DNA from 3 places in the Parageobacillus sp. VR-IP genome. Region 1 is predicted to be linked to each of the others. Evidence: riboswitches for the same ligand, from Rfam matches in the RefSeq annotation. Region 1 holds a riboswitch; each other region holds the start of a gene.
The links. A riboswitch is a leader RNA that binds a small molecule or an ion and turns the genes downstream of it on or off. The one in region 1 is predicted to bind S-adenosylmethionine.
Positions count from the first base shown of each region.

Region 2: it holds a riboswitch for S-adenosylmethionine, as region 1 does, so the genes downstream of both, mtnK (S-methyl-5-thioribose kinase) here and metK (methionine adenosyltransferase) in region 1, are expected to answer to the same signal.
Region 3: it holds a riboswitch for S-adenosylmethionine, as region 1 does, so the genes downstream of both, HT574_RS05315 (methionine ABC transporter ATP-binding protein) here and metK (methionine adenosyltransferase) in region 1, are expected to answer to the same signal.

Region 1 is NZ_JABVYQ010000004.1:33,118-40,337, reverse strand. Features, by position in the region: gene asnB (asparagine synthase (glutamine-hydrolyzing)) at 1-1,240, opposite strand, end outside; gene metK (methionine adenosyltransferase) at 1,442-2,656, opposite strand; SAM riboswitch class I at 2,817-2,931, opposite strand; gene pckA (phosphoenolpyruvate carboxykinase (ATP)) at 3,116-4,702, shown strand; gene HT574_RS10830 (DUF2584 domain-containing protein) at 4,733-4,975, opposite strand; gene HT574_RS10825 (alpha/beta hydrolase family protein) at 5,005-5,793, opposite strand; gene HT574_RS10820 (ABC transporter substrate-binding protein) at 5,887-6,885, shown strand; gene HT574_RS10815 (ABC transporter ATP-binding protein) at 6,903-7,220, shown strand, end outside.
Region 2 is NZ_JABVYQ010000001.1:333,975-341,194, forward strand. Features, by position in the region: gene HT574_RS01820 (methylated-DNA--[protein]-cysteine S-methyltransferase) at 1-323, shown strand, start outside; gene HT574_RS01825 (ABC transporter permease) at 371-1,381, opposite strand; gene HT574_RS01830 (sugar ABC transporter ATP-binding protein) at 1,326-2,873, opposite strand; gene HT574_RS01835 (sugar ABC transporter substrate-binding protein) at 2,870-4,012, opposite strand; gene mtnA (S-methyl-5-thioribose-1-phosphate isomerase) at 3,999-5,069, opposite strand; gene mtnK (S-methyl-5-thioribose kinase) at 5,091-6,293, opposite strand; SAM riboswitch class I at 6,381-6,546, opposite strand; gene HT574_RS01850 (carbon-nitrogen family hydrolase) at 6,639-7,220, opposite strand, start outside.
Region 3 is NZ_JABVYQ010000001.1:1,019,997-1,027,216, reverse strand. Features, by position in the region: gene pdxR (MocR-like pyridoxine biosynthesis transcription factor PdxR) at 1-96, shown strand, start outside; gene HT574_RS05325 (hypothetical protein) at 98-334, opposite strand; gene HT574_RS05320 (NAD(P)H-hydrate dehydratase) at 377-1,918, opposite strand; SAM riboswitch class I at 2,120-2,227, shown strand; partial or broken gene HT574_RS05315 (methionine ABC transporter ATP-binding protein) at 2,378-3,390, shown strand; gene HT574_RS05310 (methionine ABC transporter permease) at 3,380-4,045, shown strand; gene HT574_RS05305 (MetQ/NlpA family ABC transporter substrate-binding protein) at 4,083-4,922, shown strand; gene HT574_RS05300 (MFS transporter) at 5,056-6,237, shown strand; gene HT574_RS05295 (hypothetical protein) at 6,302-6,454, shown strand; gene HT574_RS05290 (GrpB family protein) at 6,646-7,035, opposite strand.

The DNA of each region.
Region 1 (7,220 bases):
GCTCGATGAAGCTTTTCCCTTTTACCCCTTCTGGAAGAATGCGGGCGATGATGCGCAATGCCGATTTTGCCGCGCCAGGCATCCACTCAAACATTTTTAATGACTGTGGTTCACGATAAATGTTATACCCTCCAAACAGCTCATCCGCTCCTTCTCCAGAAAGAACAACCGTTACATGCTTTCTTGCTTCGCGGGCGACGAAATAAAGCGGAACAGCCGCTGGATCGGCAAGCGGATCATCCAGATGCCAAATGATTTTCGGCAGTTCTTCCATGTATTCTTCTGGCGAAATAACGTAGCTGATGTTTTCCACCCCTAATTTCTCAGCCGTTTCTTTCGCTACCCCAATTTCGCTAAATCCTTCTCTTTCAAAGCCGACCGAAAAAGTTTTAAAGTTTGGATGAAATTGTTTGGCAATCGAAGCAATGAGCGAAGAATCGATTCCGCCGGATAAAAAAGAGCCAACCGGCACATCGCTGCGCATATGTACCCGCACGGAATCAAACAAAACATCGCGAATCTCTTTGACGAATTCATCTTCTGATTTCCATACTGGCTGAAACCGCGCTTTCCAATAACGGTGTACCGTTAATGGTTCACCGATTTTCTTTTTGATGTAATGACCCGGCTCTAATTTATTAATGCCAACAGACATTGTCATTGGCTCAGGCACGTATTGATATGTTAGGTAATGCTGAAGCGCGTCATAATCGAGAACATTGTTTTCCGTCGCATGCAAGATGCTTTTCTTTTCCGATGCAAAAAACGTCCGCCCTTCTTCTTCAAGATAGAAAAATGGTTTAATGCCAAATGGATCACGTGCGGCAAAAATCGTTTTTTCTTCTTTATCCCAAATGACAAATGCAAACATGCCACGAAGCTTCTCTACCGCTTTTTCTCTTTCATGGCTATATAGCGCAATAATCACTTCCGTATCAGAATGTGTGGCAAATTCGTATCCCTTCGCATACAACTCTTCGCGTAGCTCAATATAGTTATAAATTTCTCCATTAAAAATAATCCAATATCGCTCGTTTGCGTACGATAACGGTTGATGACCCCCTTCTAAGTCGATAATGCTCAACCGACGAAAGCCAAAATGGACATAGTCATCGAAAAAATACCCCTCGTCGTCTGGACCACGGTGCGTGATCATATTATTCATTTCTTCAAACGTTTTCTTCCATTGCTCGTCTAGCACTTTTGGATGATCATAAACACATCCAATAAACCCGCACATGTGTATTTCACCCATTTCTTTATATTCATTCAGCATGCTGATTATATCATAGATTTGAAGCAATAAAACTATAAAATTTCCTTTTTTAAATACACCGTTAACATATCGATTGCAAAACCACTGAAATAACTTAATCTGCTTTTTTGAACAAAAAAAAAGAGAGCTACAGTTGCTGTAACTCTCCTTTCCATATTCATTAATTTATTGTTGCTTCGACAAGGAAAAAGCTTGCTTTTTCAATGTTTCTGCTTTATCCGTGCGCTCCCACGGCAGGTCGATATCCGTGCGTCCAAAATGGCCGTAAGCAGCTGTTTGCTTGTAAATCGGACGACGCAAATCTAACATTTTAATAATGCCTGCCGGGCGCAGATCAAAGTTGTTGCGCACGACTTCAATTAAAATGTCTTCCGATACTTTTCCTGTGCCAAATGTGTCAATGAAAATCGAAACCGGTCTTGCTACCCCGATCGCATAGGCTAGCTGCACTTCGCACTTATCGGCAAGTCCTGCCGCCACGATATTTTTCGCCACATAACGGGCCGCATATGCCGCAGAACGGTCTACTTTTGTCGGATCTTTTCCAGAGAACGCACCGCCGCCGTGACGGGCATAGCCGCCGTACGTGTCTACAATAATTTTCCGTCCTGTTAAACCTGCATCCCCTTGAGGTCCGCCGATGACAAATCGTCCTGTCGGGTTAATAAAGTATTTTGTGTTTTCATCGATGAGCTCGTTTGGCACAACCGGCTTAATGACATGTTCTTTAATGTCGCGTTCAATTTGCTCTTGCGTAATTTCCGGATGATGCTGTGCGGATACGACAATCGTATCCACGCGTACTGGTTTGCCGTTTTCGTCATATTCTACCGTTACTTGTGTTTTGCCATCTGGACGTAAATATGGCAAAATATCCTTTTTCCGTACTTCAGCCAAACGACGGGCTAAACGATGCGCCAAAGAAATCGGAAGCGGCATTAATTCTTTCGTTTCATTGCAGGCAAATCCAAACATCAGTCCTTGGTCTCCGGCACCGATTGCTTCGATTTCCTCGTCAGTCATCTGACCTTCACGAGCTTCTAACGCTCGATCGACCCCCATCGCGATATCCGGCGACTGCTCGTCAATCGATGTCAACACGGCGCATGTATCCGCGTCAAAACCGAATTTGGCGCGCGTATAGCCGATTTCGCGAACCGTATCGCGAACGATTCTTGGAATATCCACATATGTCGATGTCGTAATTTCTCCGCTTACGAGCACAAGCCCTGTTGTCACGCTCGTTTCGCAGGCGACACGAGCATTCGGATCTTTTTCTAAAATCGCATCTAAAATCGCATCGGAAATTTGGTCGCAAATTTTATCCGGATGACCTTCTGTTACAGACTCTGAAGTAAATAAACGTCTTTTTTTTGACATTCGGCATTTTCCTCCTCTTTCCTTAATCAAACATCAAAAAATGATGATGCCGCAAACGGCGGGCGATACGGTACTCATTTCCCTTATTTCATTTTCTCATATAAAAAAACCTTTCCTGTAACGGTGAGGAAAGGTCATTGCAATCGTATTGCTCCTTTCACTCTTATCGTTCAAGGACATCGCCTTGCCACAGGTTAGCACCATTTCACATGTTTCCAGTTGTGACGGTTGCTGGGCTTCATTGGGCCTGTCCCTCCACCGACTCGGGATAAGAGTATCCGTTCAATGACTTATCTTATCGTAATGAAACGGGAAAAGTCAACAAAATATGGCGAATTTTTTTTGAAAAAAAAAGGAAAAATAAATAAAATAAATCGTCATAAATAGTATGGACTAATAACAAAAATGTGTTATACTATTTGAAGAGATTATTTAAATAAAAAAAGGCAGGTTTTGAACATGGGGATCGCAAAAATGACCAATAAGCTTTCATTATTATTGCAACAACCAAACGTATTTCATAATTTATCGGTAGCCCAGCTGGTGGAAAAAGTGTTGCAGCGAAAGGAAGGCCAGTTAACAGCTACTGGGGCGGTAGCGGTAACAACAGGAAAGTATACAGGACGCTCGCCGAAAGATAAATACATTGTCGAAGAAGCCGCAACGAAAGAAAAAATCGATTGGGGAACCGTCAACCAGCCAATTTCGGAAGAAGTGTTTGAAAACTTATATAATAAAGTGCTTGATTATTTAATGAAACAAGATGAGATTTTTGTCTTTAAAGGATTTGCCGGCGCTGATTCTAAATATCGTTTGCCGATTCAAGTTATCAACGAATTTGCTTGGCACAATTTATTTGCCCATCAATTATTTATTCGCCCAAGTGCAGAGGAATTACAAACACACGAAGCGCAATTTACGGTGATCTCTGCTCCAAATTTCAAAGCAGATCCTGCGGTGGACGGAACAAGATCAGAAGCGTTTATTATCATTTCTTTTGAACGCCGCATCGTATTAATTGGCGGCACAGAATACGCTGGCGAAATGAAAAAATCGATTTTTTCGGTGATGAACTATTTGCTTCCGGAACAAGGGATTCTTTCTATGCATTGCTCGGCCAACGTTGGCAAAGAAGGAGATGTTGCATTATTTTTCGGGCTGTCGGGAACAGGAAAAACGACGCTTTCCGCTGATCCAAACCGCCGCTTAATCGGTGATGACGAACACGGCTGGTCAAACCGCGGCATCTTTAATATCGAAGGCGGATGCTATGCGAAATGCATCAACCTATCCCGCGAAAAAGAACCGCAAATTTTTGACGCCATTGGGTTCGGAGCAGTGCTTGAAAACGTGGTGGTTGACGAACAGACAAGAATGCCAGATTACGATGATGCGACATTAACGGAAAATACGCGAGCTGCTTATCCGATTCAGGCCATTGCCAATATCGTGGATCCAAGCGTCGCCGGCCACCCATCAACGATTATTTTCTTAACCGCAGACGCGTTTGGCGTATTGCCGCCAATTAGCAAACTGACGCGCGAGCAAGCAATGTACCATTTCTTAAGCGGCTATACGAGCAAGCTCGCCGGCACTGAACGGGGAATCACTTCTCCGCAAGCTACGTTCTCTACTTGCTTCGGCGCTCCATTTTTGCCGCTCCCGGCCGTGCGCTATGCGGAAATGCTCGGCAAAAAAATCGTTGAACATAACGTGCGGGTATTCCTCGTCAACACTGGTTGGACCGGCGGGGAGTACGGAGTCGGCAGCCGCATGAAGCTGGCTTACACGCGAGCAATGGTGCAAGCAGCGGTCGAAGGAGAACTGGACAATGTCGAAACGGTGAAAGACCCTATTTTCGGCTTGGCCATTCCGCTTCATATTCCAGGAGTGCCAGATGAAGTGCTGCAGCCGCAAAATACATGGGCGGATAAAAATGCATATGAACAAAAAGCAAAAGAGCTGGCCGCAAAATTCCGCGCAAACTTCCAAAAATTCAAGCATATTGCACCGGAAATTGAAGCGCTTGGAGGTCCGCTTGTATAATCGAAAAGGAGGGAGCAATTCCCTCCTTTTTTAATTCGTTGAATGCAAGGCGACAAGCTCATACGTGACAATCGTCCGATTATCAGCAAGTTCCAGTTTTTTCACCACCGCTTGACCGCTCGCTTCGCTTTGCAGCGTTCTTCTAACCTCTAGCGGAATATCAAGAGGATAAAGGCGATATCCTTCTTTTTCTAAAATAAACAAATTATCTTTTACACGCCTTTCATTTCCTTTTGTGACAATCAGCGTTTGCAGCTCCAGCGGCATGCCCATTGCAACACACCCCTTTTCTTTTTATCATATCATACATTCGGCTGACTTTTCATCCATTCTGTCAACCTCCGGACGGTCTCGCGATTTTCTTTTGGTGGAAAATAATGCGTAAAATGTGGAAAATACCATGTTGTCACTTGCTTATTTAATTCTTTCAGTCTTTTCTCCAGACGATACGCATGCTCAATCGAAACATTGCGGTCTTTTTCCCCATGAATGATTAAGACAGGAGCATGAATTTTCTCCATTTCGTATAATGGCGTCCGCCAGCGGTATCGCTCTGGATATTTTGTAGGTGTGCCGCCGATGACCCGCTTCATCATTCTCCGCAAATCTTCCCGCTCCCAATAGGTAAGCGCTACATCGGATACTCCGCCCCATACGGCAACAGAACAAACCCGCGGCTCTAAAATCGCCGTATGCAGCGCCATCGCTCCCCCGCGGGAAAAACCAAAGACATGAATCCGCTTTTCATTCACGTTTGGATGCTGCTGCAGCAGCCGAAACGCGGCAAGCGCATCATAGCGGTCTTCCCCGGCAAAATCTTCATTTCCTTCCCCACCTTGGTTGCCGCGGTAAAACGGCGCCATCACGACAAATCCGTACGCGGCAAACTGGGTAATGCGCGCCAGACGTACTTTCCCGACATTTTTAATGCCGCCGCGCAAATATAAAAAACCGTCATACACTTCAGACGCTTTCGGTATGGCCAAAAAGCCTTTTATTTTTAATCCTTGGCATAAATAGGTGACAAGAAATACATCAATATGCGGATTAGGGGAAGGAAAGCGATATTGCTGGACAATATATCCATCCATCACCATTTCCTCCTTTCCATTAGGCATTCACACATTTTTTTTGTTTGCATACGATAAGGTGGAAGTAAGTTACTTGTTAAGGAGGCTGCCTGCATGAAAAAAGTGGCCATAATGTCGCTTTTTCTCTTTCTCCTTATTATTCCTCTGGCCGCTTGCGGACAACAAAAAGAGGAGGAAGTAAAAAAGATACGGCTTGCGGAAGTGACTCGCTCCATATTCTATGCCCCACAATATGTCGCTCTGGCAAAAGGATTTTTTAAAGAAGAAGGATTAGACATAGAACTCACCACCACGTGGGGCGGCGATAAAACGATGACTACCCTTCTTTCCGGCGGAGCCGATATTGCCCTTGTCGGATCGGAAACATCGATTTATGTCTACAGCCAAGGCACAAACGATCCAGTCATTAACTTCGCACAACTCACACAGACAGACGGGACATTCCTCGTTTCCCGCCATAAAATTGACAACTTCAGTTGGGATCAGCTGAAAGGAAGCACCTTTCTCGGCCAGCGCAAGGGCGGCATGCCGCAAATGGTCGGCGAATTTGTGCTGAAAAAACACGGCATTGATCCACATAAAGATTTAAACCTTATTCAAAATGTTGATTTTGCTAATATCGCCAACGCTTTTGCCAGCGGCACGGGCGATTTCGTCCAGCTTTTTGAACCAACGGCAAGCATTTTTGAACGGGAAGGAAAAGGATATATTGTCGCCTCATTTGGCACGGAATCCGGCCATGTGCCATATACCACTTATATGGCAAAACAAAGCTTTATCCATAAAAATAAAGATGCGGTTGAAAAATTTACACGCGCTATCTATAAAGCGCAGCAATGGGTAGAGTCGCACAGCGCGGCGGAAGTAGCAAAAGTGATTCAGCCTTACTTTAAAGATACGGATCTTTCCATCATTGAAAAAGTTGTTGACCGCTATAAAAGTCAAGGCACCTATGCTACGAATCCGATTTTAGATAGAAAAGAATGGAATAATTTACAAAATATTATGGACGAAGCAGGCGAACTGCCGAAACATATCGATCATAAAACACTTGTCGATAATTCATTTGCCGAAAAAGCGATGGCTAAATAACGAAAGCGGGTGAAAGGATGAGCTTTTTAGTCGTCGACCGCGTTTCCCACACTTATTTTACCGAAAAAACTGCCGTGGCGGCCCTTGAAAATATCTCTCTGACCGTAGAGAAAGGAGAATTTGTCTCCTTTCTCGGCCCCAGCGGCTGCGGCAAAACGACGTTGCTTTCCATTATCGCCGCTTTAATTGAACCGACGGAGGGAGCGGTATTTATTGAAGGGAAAAAATTAGGCCGCTTCCATCCAACGGCAGGGTATATGCTGCAGCAAGATTATTTGTTTCCTTGGAAAACCATCGAAGAGAATATTTTGCTCGGTTTAAAAATCATGGGGAGA
Region 2 (7,220 bases), on a different contig from region 1:
ATTTTCGGGGCAGACGGAAAACGTTTAACCTGCCTTTGAAATGGAAAGGAACGGATTTTCAAGAACAAGTATGGCAGGCGCTTTGTGAAATTCCGTACGGAACGACGGTTAGCTACAGTGATATTGCGAGTAAAATCGGCCGCCCTAAAGCGGTGCGGGCGGTAGGACAAGCAAACCGCGCCAACGAGCTGGCCATTATCGTTCCTTGCCATCGTGTGATCGGAAAAAACCGTGCGCTGACGGGATACGCTGGCAGCCGCATCGATGTCAAGGCGAAGCTGCTCAAGCTCGAGCAACGGTATAGTATGACAGAAAAAAACTAGAAGCTGCGGTCCGCTTCTAGTTTTTTATGCGCATGAATGAAACATTCCTATTTTTTTTGTATATGCGATAAAGCGAGCGCTCCTACTAAAATAACCCCTTTAATAATATCCTGAGCGTAATATGGAACGTTCATCATCGTCAATCCGTTGAGCAAAACCCCCATTAGAATCGAGCCAAACAGCGTGCCGATGACATTCGGCTTTCCGGCGCCAAATACAGAAAAGCCGATATATGCGGCCGCTACGCCGTCCATTAAAAAGGAAGCTCCGGCCGATACTTGCCCGGTTCCGATGCGAGAGGCGAGAACAATGCCGCCAAGCGCCGCGAAAAAACCGCTGATGACATATGCATACGTGCGATAGCGGTTGACAGGAATACCCGAAAGCCGTGCTGCTTCAAGATTTTCCCCCGTCATATAAAACAATCTCCCTGGTTTGGTGTACGTCAAAAACAAATGGGAAGCAATGACAATGATTAACATAAGCAAAACGGAAAACGGAATGCCGAACACTTCCCCTTGACCGATAAATAAAAAGGAAGGAATAAATTTGCCCGGCGCCGTTCCTCCGTCTGGAAGCGGCATGTCGTTGTAAATGGAAAATCCTTTCGTATATGTCAGCTGCACACCGTTAATCGCGTACATCGTTGCCAGTGTAGCCAATAAATCCGGCAATTTTAATTTCACAATTAATAACGAGTTTAACAAGCCGACGGCAATTCCCAGTAAAAGCGGAACAAGCAAAGTAACGAGAATTTCCTGGCGGTATAATACGAGCGCCGCGGCGCTGGCGATGGTTGCCAGGCTGACGGTCGAGCCGACGGATAAATCAAATCCATCGACAATAAGGGAAAACGTAATGCCAATCGCAACGAGCGTGACGATGGAAATCGAGCGCAAAATATCGCTGAAATTTTCGTACGTAAAAAAGCGGTCTTGCGTGATGCCAAAATAGGCGATGACAACGAGAATGGCAAGCAATGTGCCATGTTTATATAAAAATTCAAGAAGAGATGGCGCTTGCTTTTTCTTGGCGACCGAAACGGCTGGCTGTGCCATCCATCTCACCTCCGCTGCAGTAATAAATGAGTTGTTCATAGGTGATGTCATGGGCGGGCACGCGTTTGATCAGCTTGCCGTCCACCATGATGTAAATCGTATCGGCAATATCAAGCAGTTCTTGAAATTCGCTTGTTAAATACAAAATCGCTTTCCCTTCGTCGGCAAGGGAACGGATGATTGAAAATACTTCTTGCTTGGCGTTGATGTCAATTCCTTTTGTCGGTTCGTCAAAAATGAATATGCGCGCATCGGTTTTTAACCATTTCCCGATCACGACTTTTTGCTGGTTGCCGCCGCTTAATTGCCGCACGCTCGTCGACAGGAAAGGAGGGTGAATTTGCAAGGAATCGACAAGCTGTTTGGCAACGGATGTTTCTTTTTTTTGCCGCACCCACAGCCATTTCGTTAATGAAGATAGTAGCCGGACAGTAAGATTGGTGCGAACTGGTTCCTGAAGAAAAAGTCCTTGTTTTCTCCGTTCTTCCGGAATTAAACAAATGCCGGCCGCAATCGCCTCTTTTGGGGAAGCAAATGCATAACGTTTTCCGTCGATCCACCATTCGCCGGTTGTTTTGCTGCTGGCAATTAAACTTTCCGCCAGCTCCGTTTTTCCCGCTCCGACAAGTCCGGCGATGCCAACAATTTCCCCTTTATGAACGTAAAGGTCGACCGTTGTATTTGTTTTAGCGATATGAAGCTGTTTCACTTCAAAAAGACGATCATCCCCGTATGTGCGGGTTTCCCTTTGCGCCGTTGTGTAAGAGCGTCCTACCATATAGCGGATCATTTCTTCTAGAGAAAGAGGGGCAACATCGCCATGGTGGACGACGTTCCCATCGCGCAAAATCGTGACGCGGTCGCAAATTTCTTTAATTTCCTTTAATTTGTGGGAAATATAGATAAAGGAAACGCCTTGCGCTTTAAGTTCATTGATAATCGTAAACAGCCGCTTTGTTTCCGTCTCGCTCAGCGCGGCGGTCGGCTCATCCAAAATGATGTAGCGTGCTGAAGAAGACAGGACTTTTGCCAGAACAATCAGCTGTTTTTCATGCAGGGAACATTCGCGAATGAGTTTGGCCGGCGAAATCGACAGGCCGACTCGGCGCAACAGCTCTGAAGCCCGTTCTTTTTGTTGTTTCCATGAAAGCAGTGGCTTTTGTTTTGTCTTTGCGATCTCATCGGCGGCAATATTTTCATAGACAGTCAAGGCGGGAAAGAGAGCCGTATCGACTTCCTGAACCACTAAACCAATGCCCGCCTTTTTGGCATCAGCAGGCGAGGAAAACTGATGCTCTTTCCCATCAATGGTAATCGTACCTTGATCAGGGGAAAGATCGCCTGCCAGAATTTTCATTAATGTGCTTTTGCCGGCGCCATTCATCCCTAAAAGGGCGTGAACTTCCCCAGGTCGAACATGGAGGCTCACGCCGTTTAAAACGTTGATAGTTCCAAACGATTTATAAATATGATTCATATAAAGACCGCTCATTTGTTCTTCACCTGTGCTTCCAGCGTTTTCATCCAAGGGGAAACCGCCACATTCGACTGTCCCCATCCGGCGATGTATTGGTGAAGGTCTTTCATCGATACTTGTTGGTTAGGCAAATCGGATCGTTTGACTAAATGTGGTTCTAGCGAATAAATGTTTGGCGTTCTTTCCCCGGCGATTTTTTGATAAGCAAAGCGGACTTGGGCGCGGCCGACTTCCGCCGGGTCTGTTGCGGTCGTAGCGACCCACGGGCTGTTTGGCTTTTGCATTATTTGCAAATCTTCATCGCTTAAATCGATGCCATATACTTTAATTTCATTGCGTCCTGCTTGTTCGATCGCTCGCGTTGCGCCTTTGGCAAATTCGTCCCAAGTCGCAAACACCGCATCAATATCGCCTTTATTCGGATATTTTTTCAAAATCGCTTCCATTTGCGTTTGCGTGTCCAAGGCGGTATTGGCGCTGGCTGTACCGAATTTCGCCACTTCTTTGATGTTCGGATAGCGTTTTTTAAACGCATCGTAAATCACATGGCGCCGCTCCATCGGTGTAAATCCGCCGACCCAAATCGTGACGATGTTTCCTTCGCCGTTTAAGTCTTCAGCCAACGTTTTTAACGTCTTCCAGGCGAGGCTGTAGTCGTCTTGGTCAATGACCGTTACGCCTGGGATGTTTAAATCGTTGTCAAACGCGACGACAGGAATGCCTTTCGCGACCGCCTTTTTCACCGGTCCTTCGAGCGCATCCGCCCGGCCATGGTCTAATAGAATCGCATCAACGTTTTGCGTAATCGCTGTTTCGACATAAGAAGCCATTTTCGTTAAATCGTTGTCCGCATTGTAAATTTGCACTTCGCCGCCAAATTTTTGCACTTGTTCTTTTACGCCGGCGATATATTGCGAAGAAAAGGTGCCAATCGACATTTGCATAATGGCGGCGATTTTAATCGGTTTCTTTAATTTATCAGGGATTTCTGCTTGTTCGGTTGCCGCCGTCGTTTCGGCTGCTTTCTCAGCCGTGCCGTTTTCTTGTTTGGCCGGTTTCGGACTGACGGCATCTTGTTCGTTCATGCAGCCGCTAAGGATGACGATAACGGAAAAAAGAAGTGCCAATAAATAGTTAAGTCTAAATCGCTTCATGCTGTTCCTCCTTTGCAAATAGTGCTGGAAGTTCCGTTTCATAATTGCCGCGAATGATGCCATGTTCGGTAATGATAGCCGTAATGAGATGGTGCGGCGTAACGTCAAAGGCCGGATTATAGACGTTTACTCCTTCCGGGGCGATCGGCGTTCCGGCGATATGTGTCACTTCCTCTGGTTTGCGTTCCTCGATTGGAATTTCTTCTCCTGTTTTTGTCGCTAAATCGATCGTTGACAGCGGCGCGGCTACATAAAACGGAATGCCGAATGCTTTAGCCAGCAAGGCAAGGCCAAACGTACCAATTTTATTGGCTGTATCGCCGTTGGCGGCAATGCGGTCAGCGCCGACGATGACGGCGGTAATGTTTTTCGCCTTGATCGTTTGTGCCGCCATATTATCGGTAATAAGCGTTACATCTACGCCAGCCTGCATTAATTCCCACGTCGTCAATCTTGCCCCTTGCAGGACAGGGCGTGTTTCCGACGCGTACACGTGCAGATTCATTCCTTTTTCTTTCGCCAAATAAAACGGGGCAAGCGCCGTGCCGTAACGGGCGGTGGCGATCGATCCGGCGTTGCAAATCGTTAAAATGCGGTCGCCGTTTTGAAACAAGGAAAGCGCATGTTCCCCGATTCGCCGGCAAACGTCCTCATCTTCAATTTGAATGCGAATCGCTTCATGGACGAGCGTTGTTTTTGCTTCATTGACAGAGGAAGCATGGGCGATGCTGGCAACAAGGCGGTCCAGCGCCCAAAACAGATTGACTGCTGTTGGCCGGGCGCTTGCTAAGTAGTCACGGTCTTTTTGCAGCTGTTTTTTAAAATGTTCCAGTGATTCTGTTTCATATTGCCGGGCGGCAAGCGCGAGGCCGTAAGCGGCAGCAATGCCGATTGCCGGGGCGCCGCGCACTTTCAGCGACGCAATCGCCTCCCAAACGTCCCTAATATTTTCCAATTGCAAATATTCCGTCACTAACGGCAGCTTTTGTTGATTTAAAATCGTAATATGCGTGTCGTTCCACTCTACAGAGCGTGGGATTGCAAATGGTTCTGTCATATGGTTCTTCCTTTCATTGTGTTAATTCGTTGGTGCTAGCGCTGTTTGTGCGAAAAGAGAACGAATTTCTTTGATGCTAGATAATGTTTCACGTCGCAAGATAAGGTTTCTGCCAAGGCGAAGCGCGTGGCGTTTTGCTTGCAAACGTTCCTCTTTATTTTCGATGCCGTCCAGGTCGGCGACATGTGCCAAGCCAATTGTGCGGCGGATCACTTCGCAGCCGGCAAAGCCGATCGCATCGACAAAGGTATGATGCAGCACCTCTTCTAATAACCCTTTCGTTTTCGCATACGGTTCGACATTGTGCGTATGCCAAAGTTCAGAAAAGACGGTTGTAAATACTTTCCATGTGTTGTCGATATGGGCAAATAACGGCTCTTGCTGCGATTCAGGGCGGGACAACGCATTTAACAGCAAGTTTGCGAAAAACTGGCCGATGTCAAATCCAAATGGGCCGTAAAACGCAAACTCTGGATCAATGATTTTCGTTTCTTTGTCGCTGGCGAAAATGCTGCCTGTGTGCAAGTCACCGTGAATGAGCGCATCCCCTTCGGTTAAAAACTTGCGCTTTAATTTGGCAACCTCTAAGTGAAGTTTGTCATCGTTCCAAAGCGATTCGACATCATCGCGCAGTTCTTCTTCAAAGTTGTTCGTTTCATGATTAAAAAACGGATCAGTAAATACAAGATCTTCCGTGATTTTGCACAGTTCCGGATTGACAAAGCTTTGCGCCAGCTGTTTTTTTTCTTGCTGATTCATGCCGAAATCCGACGTGTAAAATAACGTTTTTGCGATAAATTCGCCGATATGCTGGGATAGAAGCGGATATGTTTTCCCTTCAATCAAGCCTTTGCGGGCAATTTGCAAACGCGACAAGTCTTCCATCACGGTAATAGCTAAAGATTCATCGGAATAGTAAACTTTTGGTACATATTGCGGCGCATAGCCGGCAAATGTGCGTAGTGCATTGCTTTCGATTACCGCGCGTTTTAAGGTGAGCGGCCAGCTTTCTCCAACTACTTTTGCATATGGAAGGGCTTGTTTGATGATAATCCCTTTTTTCGCTTCTTTATCGACGATGCGGAAAACGAGATTAAGGTTGCCGTCCCCGATTTCCCTGCAGACAAGCGGCGCTCCTTCGCGGAAGAGGCCGAGGCGCACGGCTAAAGAAACGGCTCCTTGTTCTGTTAATGGTTCATAAACGGATGAATGTGAGATCGACATTGGAATAAAATCCCCCTTCAGCAAATAAATTAAAAAGCCTCTTTCTGCATAGATAGAAAGAGGCTTGAAGATTCCAAGTCTTCGCACCTCTTATCTTCCAGAAAGAACAAGTCTTTCTGTTGGACTTAGCACCGTGCCCTGCGGAAGATGAAACTTCCGGCGCCGAAAAAACGTGCGCCCTATCTCACGATAGTATTACGGTCGGTTGCTGGGCTTCATTGGGCCAATTCCCTCAGCCAACTCTTGATAAGAGTATTTTCAGTATATTCATTTTTCGAATTTTTGCTCATGTTAGAAAATATTTGTGCGTTTGATTCGAATCATACACGCTAACGAATTCATTTGTCAATACTTTTTTAAAAAATTTTTTTCTGCTGTCTGATAATATTCGGGACGGCGATCGGCAAAAATCGGGATGCGCGCCCGCACTTCCTGCACTTTTTGCAAATCGATTTGCGCGGTGAGTGCGCAAGGCTCCTCGCCCGCCTCGGCAATGATTTCTCCCCATGGATCGATGATCATGGAATGGCCGGCAAACACGTTGTTCGGGTCGCTGCCGGCGCGGTTGCAAGCGACGACGTAGCATTGGTTTTCAATGGCGCGCGCCACGAGCAGCGTGCGCCAATGGGAAAGGCGAGGAAGCGGCCACTGGGCAACGACAAACAACACTTCCGCCCCTTGGACCGCATGGACGCGGATCCATTCCGGAAAACGAATGTCATAGCAAATGACACCGGCGCATAAGGTGTTTTCGAGCGTAAATAAGCCGGTATCCTCCCCAGGCTGGAGGTAAAGATGCTCATCCATCAACTGAAAGAGGTGCAGTTTGCTGTATTCGCCAACGACCGTGCCGTTTCGGTCGACGATATACATCGTGTTTGTCACGCCTTTTGCCGTTTTTTTGGCGACTGAACCGGCGACAAGATG
Region 3 (7,220 bases), on a different contig from region 1:
ACGCCGCCTTCTTATATTTTGCTAGGCTTTGGAGGGATGAGCGAGGAGGGCATCCGCGCCGGAATTCGCGAACTAAAACGGGTATGGGAGATTTGAGCTACTCCCTACGATAAAAAGAAAAGCGATGCGCTAGAGTATAGAAGCGCATCGCTTCTTTACGCAGAAACCATATCCCAATGGCGAATAAAATTGTCCCTGCCGAGCGATACATACGAATCTCTTCAGATAAGATAATATGATAAGTATCCGCATCTGCATGTCCCCCGCTTTCGCGAAGCCAATGATTGGCGTATGCTTCGCCAAGGTCAACACTCCCCCCAAAGCAAAAAAGCACCGATTCCCATCATTACCATGTCCCACCACCATCTCCCATTTTTCACCCCATATCCCCCCTTTGTTTTTCCTGCACATACGAAAGCACCGCCGGAATTGCTTCGATCAAATCGCCAGCGAGCACGTCCCATTGCGAATGGCCGCGTTCTACAAGCATATCGGCGGTTTTTCCATGAGCCCAGACAGCATTGCTAATGGCTTCTTGTACAGAATAATGCTGCATAAGAAACGCGGAAACCATACCCGTCAGCACATCGCCGCTTCCGCCTTTCGCCAAGGCTGGATTTCCGGTCGTGTTAACGTATTGCGAACCGTCTGGTGTTGTCACAATCGTATAAGGTCCTTTCAGCACGACGTAGATACCGTACTCCATCGCTAGACGCTTCGATGTGCCAAACCGATCACCTTCGATGTCACGGATCGATAGATTGAGCATGCGCGCCATTTCTCCGGGATGCGGGGTGACCACCGTTGCTGCTTTTCGTTCATGGATCAGCGCGGCGTACTCGTTCCAGAAAAACAGCGCATCCGCGTCAATAACAAGCGGCACTGGCTGCTGCACGATGTTGGAAACAAGTTCGCGGACACCATCCGTACGGCCAAGCCCCGGACCGATGGCGATCGCATCGATATCAAGCGCCGATACATCCATGGCGCCGGAAAACGCCCCGTCCCGCGCCGAGCAAGGATAGTACATCGCTTCCGGAACACGGTTGGCGACAACGGAATAAACGTCATCCGGCACCGCCATCGTCAATAATCCCGCTCCGCTTCGCAGCGCCGCTTTGGCTGTTAACGTAATCGCTCCTGTCATCGCGCGAGAACCGCCAACAACCAACAATTTTCCATGTGTTCCTTTATGAGACGATCGTTTTCGTTTTGGCAGCGTCCGCACAACATCGTCCTCTTTCCATACAAAGCGGGGCGCGGCATTCCGCTTGACGGCAAGCGGCGGAATGCCAATGTCAACAACAAGAAGCTCCCCGTAATAATCGGCCGTCGGGAACGTGTACGCCCCAAGTTTCGGACATTGAATGGTGATGGTCACATCGGCACGAATCGCGGTTTCTGCCTCTCCCCCATCCGCTTGGGTTCCGCTTGGGATATCGATCGCATAGACAATAGCGCGGGAGCGGTTGACAAGCCCAATGATCTCTTTATACGGCGGACGCACCTCCCCTTTGATGCCAATGCCAAGCAAGGCGTCAATAATGACATCGTATTGTAAAATGTGCGTGGCAAACGCTTGTTCATTTCCCGCATATGGTTTCCAGTCATATCCGGAACGCTCATACACCTCAAGCGCCGTTTTCGCCGCCCCTTTTATCTTTTCTTTCGGCGGAATAAGCCATAAATCAGCATCATATCCGTAGCTTTTCAACATTCTTGCGACGACAAATCCGTCACCACCGTTATTCCCTGTTCCCGCTAGCACCGCTACCTGGGCCGAACGAGGAATGCGTTCGCGCAGCACATGAAACAGCGACTGCCCAGCGTTTTCCATTAAGGAATCGGCGCTAATGCCGATTTGTTCAATTGTATCGCGGTCGATTTCATACATTTCTGCGGCTGTAACGATATGCATTCTGCTCACCTCATCTATTAAATATGTATTTTGTCTCGTTTCATTAATTTGTTCTCCATGAAAGAGGAAAACACCTGCGAAAAAATTTTTTTGCGGTATAACAATGATGTAAGCGTTGTCTTATCCCCTCATCGCCAAAACCAATATTGACAACCGGCTTTCTTGGAATTATGATGAATGTAAAAATTGCATACAACAAACCGCTTATCAAGAGTGACCGAGGGAACAGGCCCAATGACGTCCGGCAACCTCCCTTTTAGGGAACGGTGCCAATTCCTGCAGAATGACTTTCATTCTGAAAGATAAGTCGGGTAATTTACATACCGATGCCTCTTTCTGAATGAAAGGGGCGTTTTTGTTTTTTCAGCTCCAGGAAAAACAAAGAAGCAACACTTCTTAATATACAATATTTTTTCAGAATTACTAAAACTCCGCAAATAGATCGGGAGGGAAGAAGTGATGATCGAAATAAAAAATGTAACAAAAATCTATTCCACGAAAAAAAGCAAGTTGTCGGCGTCGACAACGTATCCTTAACCATTCAAGACGGGGAGATCTTTGGAATTATCGGCTATAGCGGCGCCGGCAAAAGCTCGTTGCTGCGCTGCTTAAATCTTTTGGAACGCCCAACATCTGGCCAAGTCATCATCGATGGTGTCGATTTAACGACATTGAACAACAAACAGCTGCGGCAAGCCCGTTTAAAAATCGGCATGATTTTTCAGCACTTTTATCTTGTCAGCTCCAAAACAGTGTTTGACAATGTCGCCTTTGCCTTAAAAGCGGCACAAAAGCCAAAAGAAGAAATTGAAAAAAGAGTCAATGAATTGCTTGAAATGGTCGGGCTTTCCGATAAACGGGACGCGTATCCTTCCCAGCTAAGCGGCGGGCAAAAGCAGCGGGTTGGCATCGCGCGGGCGCTTGCCAACGACCCGACCGTCCTCTTGTGCGACGAAGCAACATCGGCACTCGACCCAAGTACAACGAAATCGATTTTGGCGCTGTTGAAAAAAATCAACCGTGAACTTGGCATTACGATTGTGCTGATTACGCATGAAATGGAAGTGGTCAAGGATATATGCGACCGCGTCGCCGTCATGCAAAACGGGAAAATCATCGAATTAGGAACCGTATACGACATTTTTACAAATCCGAAAGAAGAACTAACGAAGTCCTTTATCAACAGTGTATTGCGGTTTGAACTCCCTGATCATCTGCTGCAGAAGCGGACAGGAACGATTGTCAAGATCCAATTCAAAGGGAAGACCGCCGAGGAAGCGATTGTTTCTGATATGCTGCAATCCTTTAAAGTAAAAGGCAATATTTTGCATGGAAAAATCGAGTATATCCAAGAGATGCCGCTCGGAATTTTTGTCATGGAGCTGACCGGCGAACCGGAAGAAATCAAGCGGGCCATTCACTACATTTCGCAAAGAACGAACGGATTGGAAGTGATTGCACATGCTGCTTGATGCGCTGATCGACTTAATTCCCGAACTGAACAAAGCGTTTTTAGAGACGATTTATATGGTGGCGATTTCCCTTTTCGTCGCAGTCCTTGCCGGTTTGCCGCTGGGAATTCTCCTATTCGTCACCGACCGCGGTCTGTTTTTGGAGAACACAGTGGTCAAATCCGTCCTTGGCTTTATCGTCAATATGATTCGCTCGATACCGTTTGTCATCTTGCTCGTCGGGCTGCTGCCGCTTACGAAACTGATTACCGGAACAACGATCGGACCTACCGCCGCGTCCGTATCCTTGTCGGTCGCTGCCGTTCCGTTTTTTGCAAGAATTGTAGAAACATCGTTGCGGGAAATCGAAAAAGGGGTGATTGAAGCGGCGGTTGCCGTCGGGGCGACACCGTGGATGATTATCAAAGATGTGCTGCTGCCTGAGGCACGCCCTGGCATTATGCATGGAATTACCATTACAACGATTAGTTTAGTGGGATATTCAGCCATGGCTGGCATTGTCGGTGGCGGCGGCATCGGCGACCTTGCCATTCGCTTCGGATATTACCGCTACGACAATACCGTTATGATTACAACGATCGTCATTTTAATTTGTCTTGTCCAAATCATTCAGTTTGTCGGCGACCGCATTGCCCGCTTGGTCGATAAGCGGTGAGGTCGTTAAAATATAAACTACTAAGGGGGACTTTATCATGAAAAAACTATCGATCTTTCTCGCTTTCTTGCTTTCCATTGGGCTTCTTGCCGCATGCGCGGGCAAGGAAACAGCTTCCGGCACTCCAAAGAAAAAAGAGCTAACGATCGGAGCGACTTCCGGCCCTTACAGCGACATGGTCAATAAAGCGATTAAACCGATATTGGAAAAGAAAGGATACAAAGTAAAAGTAGTCGAATTCAGCGACTATATTCAACCAAACTTGGCGCTGGCCAACGGTGATCTAGACGCTAATTTATTCCAGCATAAAATTTACATGGAAAACTTCGCAAAAGAGCATCACCTCGATCTTTCCGAAGTGATTATCGTTCCAACGGCACCAATGGGAATTTACTCGAAGAAATTTAAATCGCTCGATGAAATTAAAGATGGAAGTGAAATTGCGATTCCAAACGATCCAACCAACTTGGCAAGAGCGCTTTTAATCTTACAAGACAAAAAATTAATTAAACTCAATCCATCAGTCAATCCGCTCACCGTTTCGGAAAAAGATATAAAAGAAAATGTAAAACACCTTAAATTTAAGCCGATTGAAGCTGGCCAATTGCCGCGTACCGTGGAAAGCGTCGATTTGGCCGCTGTTCCGGGCAACTTTGCCTTAGCCGCAAAAATGAATTTAATGGATGCCCTTGCACTAGAAAACATGCCTGATGACTATCGCAACCGCATCGTTGTCAACACAAAAGATTTAAATAAACCATTTGTCAAAGATATGAAAGAAGCTGTCGAATCGAAAGAGTTCGAAGAAGTGATTGACAAAGAATTTAAAGGATTCGGAAAACCAAAATGGATGCTGGAACGAAAACAGCAACAATAATGCAAACACGCCGTCTGATTGCGGCGTGTTTGTTTTCATGATTTTCGATGGCATTTCAGGACATGGACGTCTTCCGTCTAAAAGAGTTATAGTAAGAATATAACCATAAACGAAATAAAAGAGGCGAGAAACATTGACGTACATCGAAAAAGGCAGCACCGAATACATAAAAGCAAGCTTGGCGCTATTTTTCGGCGGGTTTGTCACCTTTGCGATTTTATACACGACACAGCCGCTGTTGCCAATTTTCGCGAAAGAATTTCACGTTTCCGCCGCGTCCGCCAGTTTAACGGTGTCCGTGTCTACCGGAACGTTAGCGGTAATGATGCTCATAGCGGCTAGTTTATCCGACCGCATCGGCAAAAAGAATGTGATGATGATGTCTATGCTGCTGACATCGATATTGGCGATGGCCATGGCGTTTAGCCCGAACTTTATTTCCCTTGTCCTTGCACGCACGTTCCTTGGCATGACAGCCGCGGGCATCCCGTCCCTGGCGATGGCCTACGTCGCCGAGGAATTTCATCCGGCCGGAATCGGAAAAGTAATGGGCCTCTATATTAGCGGAACGAGCATCGGCGGCATGGCTGGACGGATTTTAACAGGCCTGTTAACCGACTTGTTTTCGTGGCGGACAGCGTTATTTGTCATTGGGGCCATTTCCCTTCTATTAAGCATGATTTTTGCACTTACTCTTCCGGCGCCGCGCCATTCGATGAAAAAACCGCTCAATGGCAAAACCGTGCTGCGGGCGTATGCTGTTCATTTACGAAACAAATCGTTAATGGCTCTCATTGTGCTTGGCTTTTTATTTATGGGCGGATTTGTGACGCTGTATAACTATATCGGCTTTTTATTAAGCGAACCGCCGTATTCATTCAGCCAGTCCGTTCTCGGGTTCCTTTTTATCGTATACATATTCGGCAGCTTTAGCTCGGTTTATATGGGAAAAAAAGCCGATTTACACGGTCATGCGCTGGTATTAAGCATTTCCGTGTCATTGACCGTGCTTGGTGCGGGGGTTACGCTCGTTCCATCTGTCGTTGTCAAAATCATCGGGCTTTCATTATTTACCTTTGGCTTTTTCGGCTGCCATTCCATCGCAAGCGCCTGGATTGGCGAACGTACAAAGATGAATAAAGCGCAAGCGTCTTCTCTTTACCTCTTATTCTATTATTTAGGTTCCAGCCTTGCCGGCACAGCCGGTGGCTATTTTTGGACCCACTTTCATTGGCTTGGCGTCATCGCATTTATCGTGACTTTATTGCTATTAAGCTATCCGCTGATCAGCTATGCTCATAAGCGGCTTGAGTAGTTTCCACGGTTCCCGCAATATTAGATGGAAAAGCTGTGGTAAGTTATCGAAAATCGGTGAGGATATGAATGATGTTAAAGAGCCTCACATTTCTTATAGACAAGAAAACGCAGCAGAACTTCAAACATTTGTTGATGCTATTCAGAAAGCAAAAAAGGTAAATGGTATTGTCGATATAGTAAAACCAGATTTTCTTCTTAATATTAACAACTGCTAATTATTACTTATGGTTACGTTCAGATAGTGGATCAATTATGAACGAAAAAGACACACATACAATCTACAATTTACCGTCTAACATTATTGAAGACTAATAAATATAAAACACTCGGCAGATAGTCTTTTATTTATATCTTTGATGCAAAAACTTTCTCTGTAATGCCAAGTCGCTAGGCAGAAGTTCCAGTTTTATTGGTTCTGTTTGTACCAGACTAACGCTTTCTTCTCGATTTCTCTTACAAATTCGTCTTTCCCTTTTATATATGCTTCGATATCGTCAGGAAACTGTTTGGCAAGCGTTTCTTTCAGGCGGCTGTATGCCCTAGACTCCTCGGGATGGGTGATCATATATTCCTTAAATGCTATATGTCTCGCAATATGCTTGCTTCCCGTCGGAAACACATGGACATGGTGGGTGCGCTCATCCCCGCCTTTTTGGAAAAAGCGGCGCTTCGGAATGCCGTTTTCCCCCATCGCCTGATAGCCAAGCACTGCCATCGCATCGTTATAACTATCGACATGGTCAATATCATGGACTTCTATCATGATATCAGTGATCTTCTTATGTTTATTAATCATTGATTTTAAGCCAAATTCGAAGCTTATCCAATCTATAAAATCCAACAAAAATCATCGATTGCTATTAAAAATGTGGTCAAAATGTGGTCACGTGGTCAAGAAGCCGGAGTCTTACTCCGGCTTCTTTTTTATCGCTTTCATTCGGAAAAGATTTCAGCAATACTTCAAAGTGTTTTAAGTGTAGA